Regions from separate parts of the Streptomyces sp. SLBN-31 genome, predicted to be linked through region 3. Evidence: riboswitches for the same ligand, from Rfam matches in the RefSeq annotation. Region 3 holds a riboswitch; each other region holds the start of a gene.

What was found. Region 3 has a riboswitch for cyclic di-AMP ahead of FBY22_RS06575 (M23 family metallopeptidase). Riboswitches for the same ligand answer to the same signal wherever they lie in the genome.
Positions count from the first base shown of each region.
Region 1: it holds a riboswitch for cyclic di-AMP, as region 3 does, so the genes downstream of both, FBY22_RS39895 (M23 family metallopeptidase) here and FBY22_RS06575 (M23 family metallopeptidase) in region 3, are expected to answer to the same signal.
Region 2: it holds a riboswitch for cyclic di-AMP, as region 3 does, so the genes downstream of both, FBY22_RS45380 (C40 family peptidase) here and FBY22_RS06575 (M23 family metallopeptidase) in region 3, are expected to answer to the same signal.
Region 4: it holds a riboswitch for cyclic di-AMP, as region 3 does, so the genes downstream of both, FBY22_RS11030 (peptidoglycan DD-metalloendopeptidase family protein) here and FBY22_RS06575 (M23 family metallopeptidase) in region 3, are expected to answer to the same signal.

Region 1 is NZ_VFNC01000003.1:513,786-517,553, reverse strand. Features, by position in the region: gene FBY22_RS39905 (dihydrofolate reductase family protein) at 1-663, shown strand, start outside; tRNA gene FBY22_RS39900 (tRNA-Met) at 741-814, shown strand; cyclic di-AMP (ydaO/yuaA leader) riboswitch at 1,298-1,455, shown strand; gene FBY22_RS39895 (M23 family metallopeptidase) at 1,467-2,486, shown strand; gene FBY22_RS39890 (aldo/keto reductase) at 2,585-3,529, shown strand; gene FBY22_RS39885 (PrsW family intramembrane metalloprotease) at 3,575-3,768, opposite strand, start outside.
Region 2 is NZ_VFNC01000002.1:1,263,887-1,267,654, reverse strand. Features, by position in the region: gene FBY22_RS25770 (VOC family protein) at 1-188, opposite strand, end outside; gene FBY22_RS45380 (C40 family peptidase) at 386-2,284, opposite strand; cyclic di-AMP (ydaO/yuaA leader) riboswitch at 2,293-2,467, opposite strand; gene FBY22_RS25755 (DUF5997 family protein) at 2,672-3,079, opposite strand; gene FBY22_RS25750 (LysR family substrate-binding domain-containing protein) at 3,138-3,768, shown strand, end outside.
Region 3 is NZ_VFNC01000001.1:1,413,775-1,417,542, reverse strand. Features, by position in the region: gene FBY22_RS06585 (HPr family phosphocarrier protein) at 1-218, shown strand, start outside; gene FBY22_RS06580 (GntR family transcriptional regulator) at 357-1,040, opposite strand; gene FBY22_RS06575 (M23 family metallopeptidase) at 1,229-2,002, opposite strand; cyclic di-AMP (ydaO/yuaA leader) riboswitch at 2,015-2,179, opposite strand; gene FBY22_RS06570 (pitrilysin family protein) at 2,382-3,768, opposite strand, start outside; gene FBY22_RS06565 (pitrilysin family protein) at 3,767-3,768, opposite strand, start outside.
Region 4 is NZ_VFNC01000001.1:2,416,827-2,420,594, reverse strand. Features, by position in the region: gene FBY22_RS11035 (SGNH/GDSL hydrolase family protein) at 1-203, opposite strand, end outside; gene FBY22_RS11030 (peptidoglycan DD-metalloendopeptidase family protein) at 449-1,396, opposite strand; cyclic di-AMP (ydaO/yuaA leader) riboswitch at 1,401-1,566, opposite strand; gene FBY22_RS11025 (alpha-galactosidase) at 1,874-3,768, opposite strand, start outside.

The sequences.
Region 1 (3,768 bases), on a different contig from region 3:
ACCATCCACACGCAGCTGCTGCTCCAGGGGCTCGCGGACGAGCTGCAGCTGGTGCTGGCCCCGGTGTTCGTCGGCGACGAGAAGGCGCCCCGGCTCTTCGGGCCGGGCGGCTACCAGGGCGGCCGGCTCAGACTGGTGGAGAGCCGCCGTATCGAGGACGTGGTGCTGATGCGCTACGAGCCCACCGCACCCGGCACGGGCCCGGTCCCGTCCGCCGCCGACCACCACTGGCTGCGGCTGGCCTGCGCGCTGGCGGCCCAGTGCCCGCCCTCACGGACGGCCTTCAGCGTCGGGGCGCTCGTCGTCTCCGCCGACGGCACGGAACTCGCCCGCGGCCATTCGCGCGAGGCCGGCGACCCCACGGTGCACGCCGAGGAGGCGGCGCTCGCGAAGATCGATCCGGCCGATCCGCGGCTGGCGGACGCGACCGTCTACAGCAGCCTGGAGCCCTGCGCGCGGCGCGCGTCCCGGCCGAAGCCGTGTTCCCGGCTGATCCTGGAGGCCGGGGTACGGCGGGTGGTGACCGCCTGGCGCGAGCCGGACACCTTCGTCGAGGAGGCCGACGGGAACGGACTGCTGGCGGCGGCCGGGGTGGACGTCGTCCTGCTGGAGGAGCACGAGGCAGCGGCCAAGGCGCCGAACACCCATCTGCTGGGCGGCTGAGAACCCCAGGCGAAGGGGCCGGATCGAAACCCTGGTGCTGGGCGTCCCGCGGATGGCGTACACTGGAGTCACAACGACGCGGGGTGGAGCAGCTCGGTAGCTCGCTGGGCTCATAACCCAGAGGTCGCAGGTTCAAATCCTGTCCCCGCTACTGAAGGCCGAGGGCCGGAATCCGGAAACGGGTTCCGGCCCTCGGTGTTTCCCCCCATCGCCCTCACGGCTCGCCCGCCGTCCCCGCCCCGCTCTACTCGCGCGGGGGCACGATCCTCGCCAGTGGATCCGCGGCGAGTCTGGAGGGCCGTCTCTTCGCCGATCCCGCCGGGCTGATCGCCACCCTCGCCCGGGAGGTGCACCGGCACACCGGGGACGGCGCGACGGACGACATGGCGATGCTCGCCGTACGACGTCACGCCAGGTGATGGGATGGCCGCCCTCCGCATAACAACTGACGGACCGTCAGTGGTCGTGAAGATCCTGAGAAGGGGTCAACTCGCCCGTTTTTCGCCGGTCATGGACCTGTACGTCCAGCCCGGAAACGTTAATGATCAAGCCGAACTGCTTGGAATCCACACCCCGGGTCTATTAACGTACGATAACGCAGCGCGGTCGTCCCAGCCGTCACAAGAGGCGGCTCCGTGCTCACGCGCCGAATCCCGCAAGGGAACCGGGGAACCACCACCCTGGGGTGAATCGCGCGGATGCCACCGTGGACCCACGGCCGGTATACGCGCGTAGGAGACCTTCCTGCTCCGAACCCGTCAGCTAACCCGGTAGGCGAGAAGGAAGGAAAGGAGCACGCCCACGTGGCGTCCAACCCGCCTGCCCCGGCAGCGCCGTTCGTGCCGAGCACCGAGCCCTTCGGCTTCGCCCCCCGCACCGACGAGGGCCAGTGGGAGGAGTGGAATCCCACCGCGGAGTCCGTACGCCCGGTACGGGGCAAGCACCGCGTGGCCAAGCAGCGCGGCGGCGGGCTGGCCCGCAGCTCCACGGTTCTCGGCGTCGGCGTCATAGCCGCCGTCGGTGCGGGCGGCATGGCCAGCGCCAACACCGGCAAGCCCCCGGTCTCCATCTCGATGCCCGACCTGGCCTCCGTGAGCCATGTGTTCGGCGATGACGAGGCCCCGAAGGGTTCCGCCACGGCGCTCAGCAGCGTCGGCGTGACCACCGAGGACACCGCGCAGGGCGCCAGGGACGCGGGCGAGGCGCTGCGCGACCGGATCATGGCCCAGGCCGAGGCACAGCAGGTCCAGGTCGACAGCAAGGCCCAGGCGGTCACCGAGGCGTCCTTCGCCAAGCAGGTCGACGCCGCCGCGGCCAAGGCGGAGCAGGACGCCGCCGCCAAGGCCGCCGACGCCAAGCAGAAGGCCGAGGCCGAGGCCAAGAAGAAGGAAGAGCAGGCGCGGCTGGCCGAGCTGGCCAAGCAGTTCAAACTGCCGGTCGGGTCGTACACGATCACCGGCACCTTCGGCCAGGCCGGCTCCATGTGGTCCTCCGGCTACCACACGGGTCTCGACTTCGCCGCCCCCACGGGCACGCTCATCAAGGCCATCCACAGCGGCACCATCACCGAGGCCGGCTGGGCCGGATCGTACGGCTACCGCACGATCCTCACCCTCGACGACGGCACCGAGCTGTGGTTCTGCCACCAGTCGTCGATCAGCGTCAAGGTCGGCCAGAAGGTCGCCACCGGTGACGTCATCGGCCGCGTCGGCGCCACCGGCAACGTGACCGGCCCGCACCTGCACCTCGAGGTCCACCCGGACGGCCAGGCCACCGGGATCGACCCGATGACGTGGCTGCGCGGCAAGGGCCTCAACCCCTGACGGTCCGCACGTCCCCGGAACGGCTGCCTCCGATTGTTTACGGGAAGTTTGCGGCCGTTCCGGAAGACCGCTCTGCGGGGTCTTCGTTGACGTAGGACATGACTTCTCTTCGCAAGCTCGGCAACTCCGGCCTCGAGGTCTTCCCGCTCTCCCTCGGCGGCAACGTCTTCGGCTGGACGGCCGACGAGGCCACCTCCTTCGCCGTCCTGGACGCCTACACGGCGGTGGGCGGCAACTTCGTCGACACCGCCGACTCCTACTCCGCCTGGGTCGAGGGCAACAGCGGCGGCGAGTCCGAGACGATCATCGGCAGGTGGATGGCGGCGCGCGGCAACCGCGACGACGTCGTGGTCGCGACGAAGGTCAGCCAGCACCCCGAGTTCCCGGGCCTGTCGGCCGCCAACATCAAGGCCGCCGCGGAGGCCTCGCTGCGCCGCCTCGGCACCGACCGCATCGACCTCTACTACACCCACTTCGACAAGACGGAGACGCCCGTCGAGGAGATCATCGGCGCGCTGGACGAGCTGGTGCGGGCGGGCAAGGTGCGGGCGATCGCCGCGTCCAACATCTCCGCCGAGCGCCTCGCCGAGTCCCTGGAGTTCTCCGACCGAGAGGGCCTGGCCAAGTACGTCGCCCTCCAGCCGCACTACAACCTGGTCTCCCGCGACACCTACGAGGGTCCCCTGCGGGACCTCGCCTCCCGCCAGGGCCTGGCCACCGTCCCGTACTACGCCCTGGCCTCCGGCTTCCTCACCGGCAAGTACCGGCCCGGTACGACGGTCGAGGGCGCGCGGGCCGCGGGCGCCGGAAAGCACCTGCGGACCGAGCGCGGCCGGAAGGTGCTGGCGGCCCTGGACGAGGTCGCCGAGGCGCACGGCGCACCCGTCGCCACGGTCGCCCTGGCCTGGCTCGCGGCCCAACCGACGGTGGCCGCCCCGATCGCCTCGGCCCGCACCCCGGAACAGCTCCCGGCCCTGCTGGACGTGGCGAACCTGACCCTGACGGACGCGGAGATCACCCGCCTGACGGAGGCATCGGCCTGACCGGGCCGCCGGGGCGGGCCGGCGGTGCCGTGTCCTTCGCGCCTTCTACGACTGGTACGGGTTGTACGCGGGATACGGCCCTGCCGGGTACCCGGGGTGGCCGTACGCGCCGTACGTCCCGGGCATCGGCCACGGCGGTGCCATCACCGGCACCGGCGGGGCCGTCGCCCGCGCCGCGTACCCCAGCGCCGGTCCCGCGATCTCCCGCCGGTTCCACAGCTCGGCCAGCAACTCCCGCT
Region 2 (3,768 bases), on a different contig from region 3:
TCCTTGCGGACGTCGCCGACGATCACCGCCCCGTCGCCGTAGGCGAGTTGGGCACGGTGGTCCTCGCCGATGCGTACCCGCTCGACGAAGCCGAAGGCCGCGCCCAGCCAGTCGACCGCCGCGCGCACGTCCGGGTAGATCAGGACGGGGATGACCGTCGCGGCGGGGATGGAACGGTTCGGCTTCATGACGGGCTCCGGAGGTCTGACGGCACCCCTACCGCCGTGCGGACGGTGCGGGCACCGGGCCGAGACGCCGGGCACGCAGGACCGTGCTGACTCGGTCGCGTGTGCCCAGTTTGCGGTAGGTCTTCTCGATGCGCTTGCGGACCGTACGTCAGGGACGCGAGCCGGCGGCCCGCCCCCGGCTCACCGGTGTCGTCGCGTCAGGCCGGTCGCACCGCGATACGGATCGCCGCCTCCCCGGCGTTGTGGATCGACTCCTCGCGGATGACGGAGCCCGGACCGGGGGCGTGGATCATCAGACCGTTGCCCGTGTAGAGACCCACATGGCTGAAGTTGTCGTGGAAGAAGATCAGGTCACCGGGGCGGCTCTCGGCGAGGGGGATCACCGTGCCGGCGCTCGACTGCTCGTGCGTGCTGCGAGGCAGCGCGACACCGGCGGCCTTCCAGGCGGCCTGGGTGAGCCCCGCGTTGTCGTACGACTCCGGGCCGACGGCACCCCACAGGCACGGCCTGCCGATCTGCGCGCGGGCGAACTCCACGGCGCGGTCGGCCTTCGTGCCGGTGGACGTCTCGACGGCCGGTACGCCCGTCTCCAGGACGGTCGGTTGCGGTGCCCGCCAGTCCTCGACCACCGGCACGCCGGTGTCCAGAACCGACGGCTCCCGCAGCCGCCGAGCCTCGTCGGCCCTCCGCCGAGCCTGCTCCTGCGCAACCGGATCCCGCCAGTCCGCCTGCGGCGCCGCCGCAGCGATGATCTGCTGTGCGCCGGTGTCCCAGCCGGGCTGTGCCGGAGCGGCCGGCGTCATCGTCTGGGCGACGAGTTGCTGTGCGCCCGTGTCCCAGCCCGGCTGTGCCGGGGCTGCTGCAGCGCTCGTGCCCGCGGTGGCCGTCTGCTGGGCGGGCATCGCCCAGCTCGGCTGGGCCGGCGCGGAGGGGGACATCGTCTGGGCGATGAGTTGCTGTGCGCCGGTGTCCCAGCCGGGTTGCGCGGGGGCGGACGGGGTCATCGTCTGGGCGATGAGTTGCTGTGCGCCGGTGTCCCAGCCGGGTTGCGCGGGGGCGGACGGGGTCATGGTCTGCGCGATGAGTTGCTGTGCGCCGGTGTCCCAGCCGGGTTGCGCGGGGGCGGACGGGGTCATCGTCTGGGCGACGAGTTGCTGTGCGCCCGTGTCCCAACCCGGCTGTGCCGGAGCGGCCGCGGTGCTCGTGCCTGTGGTGGCGGGCTGCTGGGGTTGGGGCGTCCAGTCGGGCTGGGCCGGTGCGGAGTCGTTCATCGTGCGTGCCGTGTCCGCCTGCTGGACCTGGGCCGCCCAGCTGGGCTGCGCGGGCGTGGCCTCGATCACCGCGGGGGCGGCGCCCTGCGGGGCCGCCTGCCAGGTGCTCCGGTCCGGCTGCGGGGCGACGGCGGGACGCGGGGCGGAGGTCTGTCGGGCCACGTGCCGGTACAGCAGGTCGCTGGCCGCAGCGACCTTGCGCTGGCTCTCCTGCTTTGACCTGCGCAGCGAGGTCTGCCTCGACTCCGCCGGAGCCGGGGCGGCCGCTTCCTGGCGGGGCTGGGGCACCGCGGGGAGCGCCGCCGTCGGGCCGGCGGGCAGTTCGGCCACCGGGCGCCGCGGCCCGGCGGCGGGCAGCTCGGGTACGGCCCGGGCGGGGGCCTGCAGCTCACGAGGCGCACGAGCCTCCACCGGACGCGCGGGCCGGCCGGCGGCGGGCCGCCTGGCCGGGGTGCGGTCGGACGGGAGGATCGCCGGGACGGTCGGCCCGATGGACGCCCGTGCCATGTCGAACCACTGCCGGGTGACGTTGTCCAGGTCGGGGTCCGAGCCCCTGCGCGGCTGACCGCCACGCTCGCCGGTGCCGCGCGCGTTCTGCACGCGGGTCAGGTTGATCTGCCCGGTGTCGTCCTCGGCACGGTCGTACAGGCTGCTCACGCGCTGCTGGACGTCTTCCCGGCTGGGTGCTTCGTCGCCCGGCTGGGGCGAGGCGTCGGCCGTCTGCGAGAACAGGGCCACCGAGGTGAGGGCGGCCGTCGCGAGGGCGGAGTTGCGCACACCGGGGAGGCCGAAGCCTCCGGCACGCGACGATCGTTCCGGCGCCATGGGGGCCGTACTCCTTCCGTACTCCGCCTACCGAGTTAGCTGTCGGGTTCGGGCGGTCAATTCCGGAAGGCATGCCCTACGGCCCTTGCCCCGAAGCGCAGTTGGGCCGATTCACCCCATGAATCGGTTGGGTCCCCGGTTCCGGCCGCCACGAGGGCGCACCGGATTCGGCGGAGGCCGCTCTTCCCGGCGGGGTTCGCCGGAGTGACACGAGCGGCCTGAGGCCAAGCTAGCCAACTTGTGCGGCTCGTGTGAAGGTTGACGGCCGGAATGTCCGATACGCTTTTGTGACCTTCGTCGTGACACACCGTCAGATACCTCGACGATGGACGGAGGGCGCGCATCCGGTGACGGAAAGTCACCGAACGCTCCTCCGTCCGCAGGGCGTCAGGAACGCGGAGCCTGATCCTCGCCCGCCGCCCGCTCGGCGTCGCGCTTCTTGATCCGCGCGCCCTCCTTGCGGACCTCCGACTGCGTCGCGCGCTCCTTGACCAGCCACTCGGGCTGCTCCTGCTTCAGGGCCTCGATCTCCTCGGTGGTGAGGGCCTCGGTGACCCCGCCGCGCGCGAGACCCGAGATGGAGACGCCCAGCTTCGCCGCGACCACCGGACGGGGGTGCGGGCCGTTGGCCCGCAGCTCGCGCAGCCACTCGGGCGGATTCGCCTGGAGCTCGTCGAGCTGGGCGCGCGAGACGACACCCTCACGGAACTCTGCGGGGGTGGCCTCGAGGTACACACCCAGCTTCTTCGCAGCGGTGGCGGGCTTCATCGTCTGGGCGGTCTGGTGCGAACTCATGAGGTCCAGGGTATCGAGCGCGTACGACGCCTCCGACCACGGCCGGTAACCTGGCGGGGTGACAGGCACGGAGGCATCCCAGACGTTCCGGCTCGCGTACGTCCCGGGGACGACGCCCGCCAAGTGGGTGCGGATCTGGAACGAGCGCCTGCCCGGCATCCCGCTGGCCCTCCGGCCCGTGGCGGCCGCCGAGGCCCCGGACGTGCTGCGGGCCGGCGAGGCCGACGCGGGGCTGGTGCGGCTCCCGGTGGACCGGACGCACTTCAGCGCCATCCCCCTCTACACCGAGACGACCGTGGCCGTCGTGCCCAAGGACCACGTGATCACGGCCGCGGAGGAGATCACCCTCGCCGACCTGGCCGACGAGGTGGTCTTCCACCCCCTCGACGACGTCCTCGACTGGGACGCCCCGCCCGGCGAGCCCGCCTTCGAGCGCCCGGCGACGACCGAGGACGCCGTGGAGCTGGTCGCGGCGGGGGTCGGCCTGCTGGTGGTGCCCCAGTCCCTGGCCCGTCTCCACCACCGCAAGGACCTCACCTACCGTCCGGTGACCGACGCGCCGCAGTCGAGTGTGGCCCTGTCCTGGCCGGAGGACGCCACCACCGAGCTGGTGGAGGACTTCATCGGCATCGTCCGCGGCCGTACGGTCAACAGCTCCCGCGGCCGCAAGCCGCAGCCGGAGCAGAAGC
Region 3 (3,768 bases):
TCGTCCGGGCCGCCACGGCCGCAGGTATCCCGGTGACGATCGCCAAGGCCGACGGCAACCCCGTCAACGCGGCCTCCATGCTGGCCGTCCTGGGTCTGGGCGCCCAGGGTGGCGAGGAGATCGTCCTCGCCTCCGACGCCGAGGGCGCGGACGTCGCCCTCGACCGTCTGGCCAAGCTGGTCTCCGAGGGGCTCGAGGAGCTTCCCGAGACCGTCTGATCGCGGCACCGCAGAAGGGCTCGTCCGAATTATTGGGCGGGCCCTTCGCATTTCCCGTGCCGGGGTCGGGAATTCACGACGGCGGACAGCATGAAATAGCCCCCTCGAATTCCCTGCTCTTTGTATACGGCGCTCGTGTTAATGCCGCAGGCTCGACATGTTTACGGGATGTTGCGAGTTCCTCACACCGTTCCCGCCGCCGAACCGCAGCCGGTGCGCGGCGGTCGAGCGCTCGGTGTGCAGGCTTGTGATCGCCCGCGCGCGTTCGGCGTCGCCCCGGGCCACGGCGTCGACGATCGCGCCGTGCTCCGCCCAGGACTCCACGGGGTTGGCCGGCGCGTCCACCGCGTACATCCAGGCGATCTTGTGGCGCAGCTGGGTCAGCATCGAGGTCAGGGCGGGGCTGCCGGAGGCCTGGGCGAGCGTCTCGTGGAACCAGCCGCCCAGGGAGCGCAGATCCTCGCTGCCGCCCCTCCTGGCCCGCTCCTGGCCCAGCCTGACCAGGCCGCGCAGGACCTTGAGGTGGGCCTCGGTGCGTCGCTGGGCGGCCCGGGAGGCACCCAGCGGCTCCAGCAGCATGCGCATCTCCAGCAGGTCGGCGGCCTCCTGCTCGGTCGGTTCCGCCACGCACGCGCCCGCGTGCCGGCGGGTCACCACGAAGCCCTCGGCCTCCAGGGTGCGCAGGGCCTCGCGGACGGGGACGCGCGAGACGCCGTAACGGCGGGCGAGGAGTTCCTCGGTGAGACGGCCACCACGCTCGTAGACACCCGCCACGATGTCGTCCCGGATGGCCGTGCACACCGAGTGCGCCGGAATACGCATGACCGACCTCCGTCTTAATCCCCGTGAAACGTCGATGATTGACGTTGTGTCCAGCGACTCTATTGCAATGAGCCGGAATTTCCGACGGCGGGCCGGAATCCATGGATATTTTTTGGACACGGGGGCGACAGAAACGACGAAAACCCCGGCTCGGAGAGCCGGGGTCCTCGGAGTCCGGTGACGCGTCGCTAGACGTTCACGCCGTGCGAGCGCAGGTACGCGACGGGGTCGATGTCCGAGCCGTACTCGGGGGTCGTACGGGCCTCGAAGTGCAGGTGCGGTCCGGTGGTGTTGCCGGTGGAACCGGAGAGACCGATCTGCTGGCCGGTGACGACCTTCTGGCCGACCGAGACGCCGATGGACGACAGGTGGCCGTACTGGGTGTACGTCCCGTCGTTCATCCTGATCACGATCTGGTTGCCGTACGCCCCGCCCCAGCCGGTCTGGACGACCGTGCCGTAGCCGACCGCGTGGACGGACGTGCCGCTCGCGGCGTGGAAGTCGATGCCGGTGTGGCTGCCGGAGGACCACAGGGAGCTGCTGGCCTTGTAGCCGGTGGAGACGTACGAGTTGGAGATGGGCGCGACGAAGGAGTTCAGGCGCTTGCGCTCGGCCTCACGGGCGGCGCGCTCCTTGGCCTCGCGCTCCTTCTTGGCGAGCGCCTCGGCCTTCTTGCGCGCGGCCTCCTCGGCGGCCTGCTTGCGAGCGGCCTCCTCGGCGGCCTGCTTCTGGGCCTCGGCCTGCGCGTCGATCTTCTCGGCGATCGAGTCGCCGATCATGATGACGGGGGTGAAGCCGGTCTGCTCGACGGCGTCGACGGAGTTGTCGGCGGCGAGCGCGGGGGCCGCGAGAGCACCGATCACACCGGTGGTGGCGAGGGCCGCGACTCCGGCGACCTGGGCGGTGGAACGCTTGATCCGGCTGGGACGACGGTGCTTCCCGGTGGCGCACATGAACGCCATGTACAGGCTGGTCCTTTCCTTCCCTCTCGCCTACCGGGTTAGCTGACGGGTTCGGAGCAGGAAGGTCTCCTACGGACCCCCTCGCGACTCGCGCGGGCGTCCGATTCACCCCAGGGACTGCGGTGGGTCCCCGGCTCCCCTGGCTCGCGCCGTACGGGGATTCGGCGATGACTGTCCGGTGCCGCGGGTGCGGCGCACTGCCTGACGAACAGCCCGGATGACGCTAAGCGGGCCGCCTTTCAATCCCCAAACGGATCGCGGCTTTTGTAGCGCATCCCACAGGGCAGACGGGCATCTCTCCTTCAATTCCGCGCCAATTCGGACATAGGAGGGCCCTGGTGACAGGTCAGTCACCAGGGCCCTCCACGCGCGCGTGCCGCTACTCGGCGGAAACCACGGTCACTTCACCGATGCCGAGCGCCTCCACCGGCTCCTTGATCTGCGCCGCGTCACCGACGAGGACGGTCACCAGACGGTCCACCGGGAACGCGTTCACGACCGCCGCGGTGGCCTCCACCGTGCCGGTCGCGGCCAGCTGCTGATACAGCGTCGCCTGGTAGTCGTCGGGCAGGTGCTGCTCGACCTGGTCGGCCAGGGTGCTCGCGACAGCCGCCGCGGTCTCGTACTTCAGCGGTGCCACGCCCACCAGGTTCTGCACGGCGACGTCGACCTCGGCGTCGGTGAGGCCGCCCTCGGCGAGCGTGCGCAGCACCCTCCAGAGGTCGTCGAGCGCCGGGCCGGTGTTCGGGGTGTCGACGGAGCCGCTGATGGCGAGCATCGACGCGCCCGTGCCGTCCGCGGCGGACCTGAGGACCTGCCCGAACGCGCGCACACCGTAGGTGTAGCCCTTCTCCTCGCGCAGGACGCGGTCCAGGCGGGAGGTGAGCGTGCCGCCCAGGCAGTACGTGCCGAGCACCTGCGCCGGCCACACGCGGTCGTGGCGGTCGGCGCCGACGCGGCCGATGAGCAGCTGCGTCTGGACGGCCCCGGGACGGTCCACGATGATCACGCGCCCGGTGTCGTCGGCGGTCACCGGCGGCACGGGACGGGGCTCGGCCCTGGAGCCCGTCCAGGCGCCCAGGGTCTCGCCGAGCAGGGCGTCCAGGTCGATGCCGGTGAGGTCGCCGACGACGACCGCGGCGGCCGTCGCGGGCCGGACGTGACGGTCGTAGAAGGCGCGTACGGCGGCCGCGTCGATCTTCTCGACGGTCTCCTCGGTGCCCTGCCGCGGGCGGGACATGCGCGAGGTCGCCGGGAACAGCTCCTTCGAGAGCTCCTTCGCCGCCCGGCGGGAGGGGTTGGCCAGCTCGTGCGGGATCTCGTCCAGGCGGTTGCGGACCAGCCGCTCCACCTCGCCGTCGGCGAACGCGGGCGCCCTGAGGGCGTCGGCGAGCAGGCCGAGCGCCTTGGCCAGACGGGAGGCCGGCACTTCGAGGCTGAGGCGGACGCCGGGGTGGTCGGCGTGCGCGTCGAGGGTGGCGCCGCAGCGCTCCAGCTCGGCGGCGAACTCCTCGGCGGAGTGCTTGTCGGTGCCCTCGGAGAAGGCACGCGCCATGATCGTGGCGACGCCGTCGAAGCCGGCCGGCTCGGCCTCCAGAGGTGCGTCCAGGAGCACCTCGACGGCGACGACCTGCTGTCCGGGGCGGTGGCAGCGCAGCACGGTCAGGCCGTTGTCGAGCGCCCCGCGCGTGGGCGCGGGGAACGCCCAGGGCCTGGCCTCGCCGGCCTGGGGCTGCGGGTGGAACTCCATCGTGGCGAGCTCGCTC
Region 4 (3,768 bases), 1.0 Mb from region 3:
GCCTGTGGTAGCTGGTCCGCCACGATCTGGTCGAGCAGTTTGCCGCGCACGGCGAGGTTCGTGTAGCTGAAGTCGCCCTCGGGACGCCGGTCGGCGAGGAGCACCGCGAAGCGGTCCGCCCATCCGACGAAGGCCCCGTCGGGACCGGGGTCGCCGACGCCCTCGGTGAAGCTGTCCCCCACCGCGACGTACGACCCGATCACTGATCTGCTGTCACTCTTCGAATCGTCTGCCACAGCCGTCATGATTCACCTTCGAATGTGACCTACGCGACCGTAGGCGGGACTTGACGGACGGTGAGATAAGCCACTCCTAAAGTGTTGACCAAGGTCGGAATAACCCTTCGGTCGGCACTGTTGTCGGCTCAACCGTCAGACACACCGAAGGCCGGACCCGGGGATCGAGGTCCGGCCTTCGGCAGCGTGTCGGGCGGCGTGGCGGCGGGGGGTCAGCCGACGGCGACGCCCTTGGAGCGGAGGTAGGCGACCGGGTCCACGTCGGAGCCGTAGTTCGGCGTGGTCCGGATCTCGAAGTGCAGGTGCGGGCCGGTGACGTTGCCGGTGGCGCCGGACAGGCCGACCTGCTGGCCCGGGCTCACGCTCTGGCCGGCCGAGACGGAGAGCTGCGACAGGTGCGCGTACTGGGCGTAGTAGCCGTCGGCGAGCCTGATGACGACCTGGTTGCCGTAGGCGCCGCCCCAGCCGGCGGAGACGACCGTGCCCGCGCCGACGGCCTTGAGGGAGGTGCCGGTGGGGACGACGAAGTCGACGCCGGTGTGGTAGCCGCTGGACCACATGCTGCCGGCCACGTGGTAGCCGGTGCCGACGGCCGCGCCCGAGACGGGGAGCTGGAAGCCGGTGGTGGCGGTGGTGGTCGCGGTGGCGCTGCGGGTGGCGCTGCGGGTGGTGGCCTTACCGGAGGAGGACGAGCGCTCCTTCGTCGAGCTCGGGCCCTGCGCGGACGAGGACTTGGCCGTGGAGGACTTGGGGGTGTTCGTCGCGGCCTTCTTGCCGATCGTGAGCTTCAGACCGGGGTGGATGAGCGACGGGTCGTCGCCGACGGCGGTGCGGTTGTCGGCGTAGAGCTTGTGCCAGCCACCGCTGACGTGCTGCTCCTCGGCGATCTTCGAAAGGTAGTCACCGGACCGCACCGAATAGACGTGGACCGCCTTTTCCGAGGCGGAGTTCTTCTTTTCGGTCGCCTTCTTCGCGGTATTCGGAAGGGACTGCACGGCCTTTTCCGAAACCGACTGGGAAGCGGACTGGGCGGGGGCCGCGTGGGCGCCGGTGGCACCCATCAACGGGAGGGCGAGCGCGGCGCCGCCGGTTCCGGCGACGGCGATGGAGCGGGTGAAGCGCTGGGACTTGGGTCGGCGGTGCTTACCCTTCGCGGGCATGGCGAATTCCTCTCCGGCGCCTGCGAGGTGAGCTGTCGGGTGCGGGCTGGAGATGCCCGGCCGCGCGCTGGTCGCGGCTGTACCCCTAGCCGTTCCGGAGACCGGAACAGGCGTTGTACCTGTGGGTCCCCCGCTCCTGCCGTACACGGGTGAGTTGGTGCGGGCTCCGGGCGGCGGCAGGATTGGGCGTCCGTCCGGATTGGTGTGGAACGTAAGCGACGAGGACGCGAAGGGACAAGCGACGGTTCCCCGTGCATCCGTTTCCCTTGATCCTCCATGGAAATCCACGGTCACTCTCCGTGAATTTTCGCTTCTTCCCACTCTTCAATTCGCAGGAAGGGCGGATTGATTACGTGAGCATGACGAGGTACGCACCGTCACGGGTATGACGCTGCTCACGTGACACTGCTCCAGCTCCGTTTGTCACAGCGCGAGTTGGAATGAAGCCCAATCAACGCAGCAATTCGGACAGAAGAGTCAGATGCGGCGCAGGCGGAGAACTGCCGCATCAAGGTCGCCCCGCAGTCCGGTACGCAATCCGTGATGGAGCAATACGGCACCTCGATGCACTTCGCCCGTTTCGAGGCATTCGTACGACGCTGTCGGGTCGAGGGCACGCAGCCGCAGGGCCGGCACGGGCTCGCCGTAGCTCTGCGCCTGCAACCAGGCGAGGACGACGCTCTGGTCCCCGCGCGCGTACTGCACCGCGCTGAGCCCGCCCGTCGGCGGCCGGAGGCGGTGCAGCTCACCGTGCTGGACGAGCGGCCGGATCTCCTTGTAGAGGCTCACCCAGTCGCGGGCCTCGGTCAGCTCCTCCTCGGTCCACTGTGTGAGGTCCCCGCCCACCCCGAGCACTCCGGCCATGGCGCTGACGAACCGGAAGCGAAGCGAGCTGACGCGCCCGTTGAGCTGGGTGTTGGGGCTGTCGGTGACCCAGGCGGCCATGACGCGCGCGGGGTGGATCTGGCTGAAGCCGTGCTGGATGGCGAGCCGGTCGAGGGGATCGGTGTTGTCCGAGGTCCACACCTGGTCCGTACGGCTCATGATCCCGAGGTCGATCCGCCCGCCGCCGCCCGAGCAGGACTCGAAGACGACACCGGGGTGGGCCTCCCGCAGCCGGTCCAGCAGGGCGTACAGGGCGCGGACGTGGTCGACCCACAGTCGCTGCGGGTAGGCGTCACCGGGCCAGCCGGCGTCCGTGAAGCAGCGGTTGAAGTCCCACTTCACGTAGTCGATCGGGGCGCTGGACAGGAGTGCGTCGAGCCGCTCCCAGAGGTACTCCTGGACGTCCTCGCGGGCCAGGTTCAGCACGAGCTGGTTGCGCAGCTCCGTCCGCCTGCGTCCGGGCTGGAACTGGACCCAGTCGGGGTGGGCGCGGTACAGGTCGCTGTCCGGGTTGACCATCTCGGGTTCGACCCAGATGCCGAACTGCATGCCGAGGGCGTGCACGTAGTCGGCGAGCGGCGCCAGACCCTTGGGGAAGCGGTCGGGGTTGGGCGTCCAGTCGCCGAGCCCGGCCCGGTCGCTGGTGCGCTTGCCGAACCAGCCGTCGTCGACGACGAACAGCTCCACGCCGATCGCCGCGGCCCGCCGTGCGAGGGCCCCCTGCTGTTCCTCGGAGATGTCGAACTCCGTGGCCTCCCAGGAGTTGAACAGCACGGGCCGGTCCTGGTCCGCGTCGGGGACGACGTACGCGCGCTGGTAGGCGTGCCAGGCCCGGCTCGCCCCGCCGAAGCCGCCGTCGCTCCACAGCCCGGCGAAGACGGGGGTGGTGTACGACTCCCCCGCCGCCAGGTTCAGCAGTCCGGAGTCGTCGTATCCGGCGCCGCCGGTGATCTGCACGCGTGCGTCGGGGAGTTGGGCCACCGCGATGCGCCAGGAGCCGGACCAGCCGAGAGCGCAGCCGTAGACCTCGCCGCGCTCCTCGGTGGCGTCGGTGTCGAGGGCGACCCAGGGCAGGTGCTGGTGTCCGGTGTGCCCGCGGCGGCTGCCGATGACCTTCTCGCCGTAGGTGAGCGGGGAAGTCGTGAGCCGGGACTCCGCGGCCCAGCGGCCGTGCAGCTGGGACAGCCGCCAGCCGTCGCGGTCGGGGAGGGTCCAGGTCGCGGCGTCCGCGCGCAGCAGCTCCAGGGCGCCCGGACCCTCGTTGTCGAGGGTCAGCCAGCGCTCGACGACGTCGTGCCGCATCCGGTGGTGCAGGGTGATCGCGAGGCCGCCGTCGCGGAACCTCAGCCGGAGGTGGTCGCCCTCCGCCTCGTACGCCTCGAAGCGCCACTCGGTGCCGCGCCGCTCCTCGGAGCGCACGGACAGGGCCGGCCGCACGAACCGCGGGCCGCCCTCGACCGGGTACTCCTCGCGGCCGTCGAGCGGGG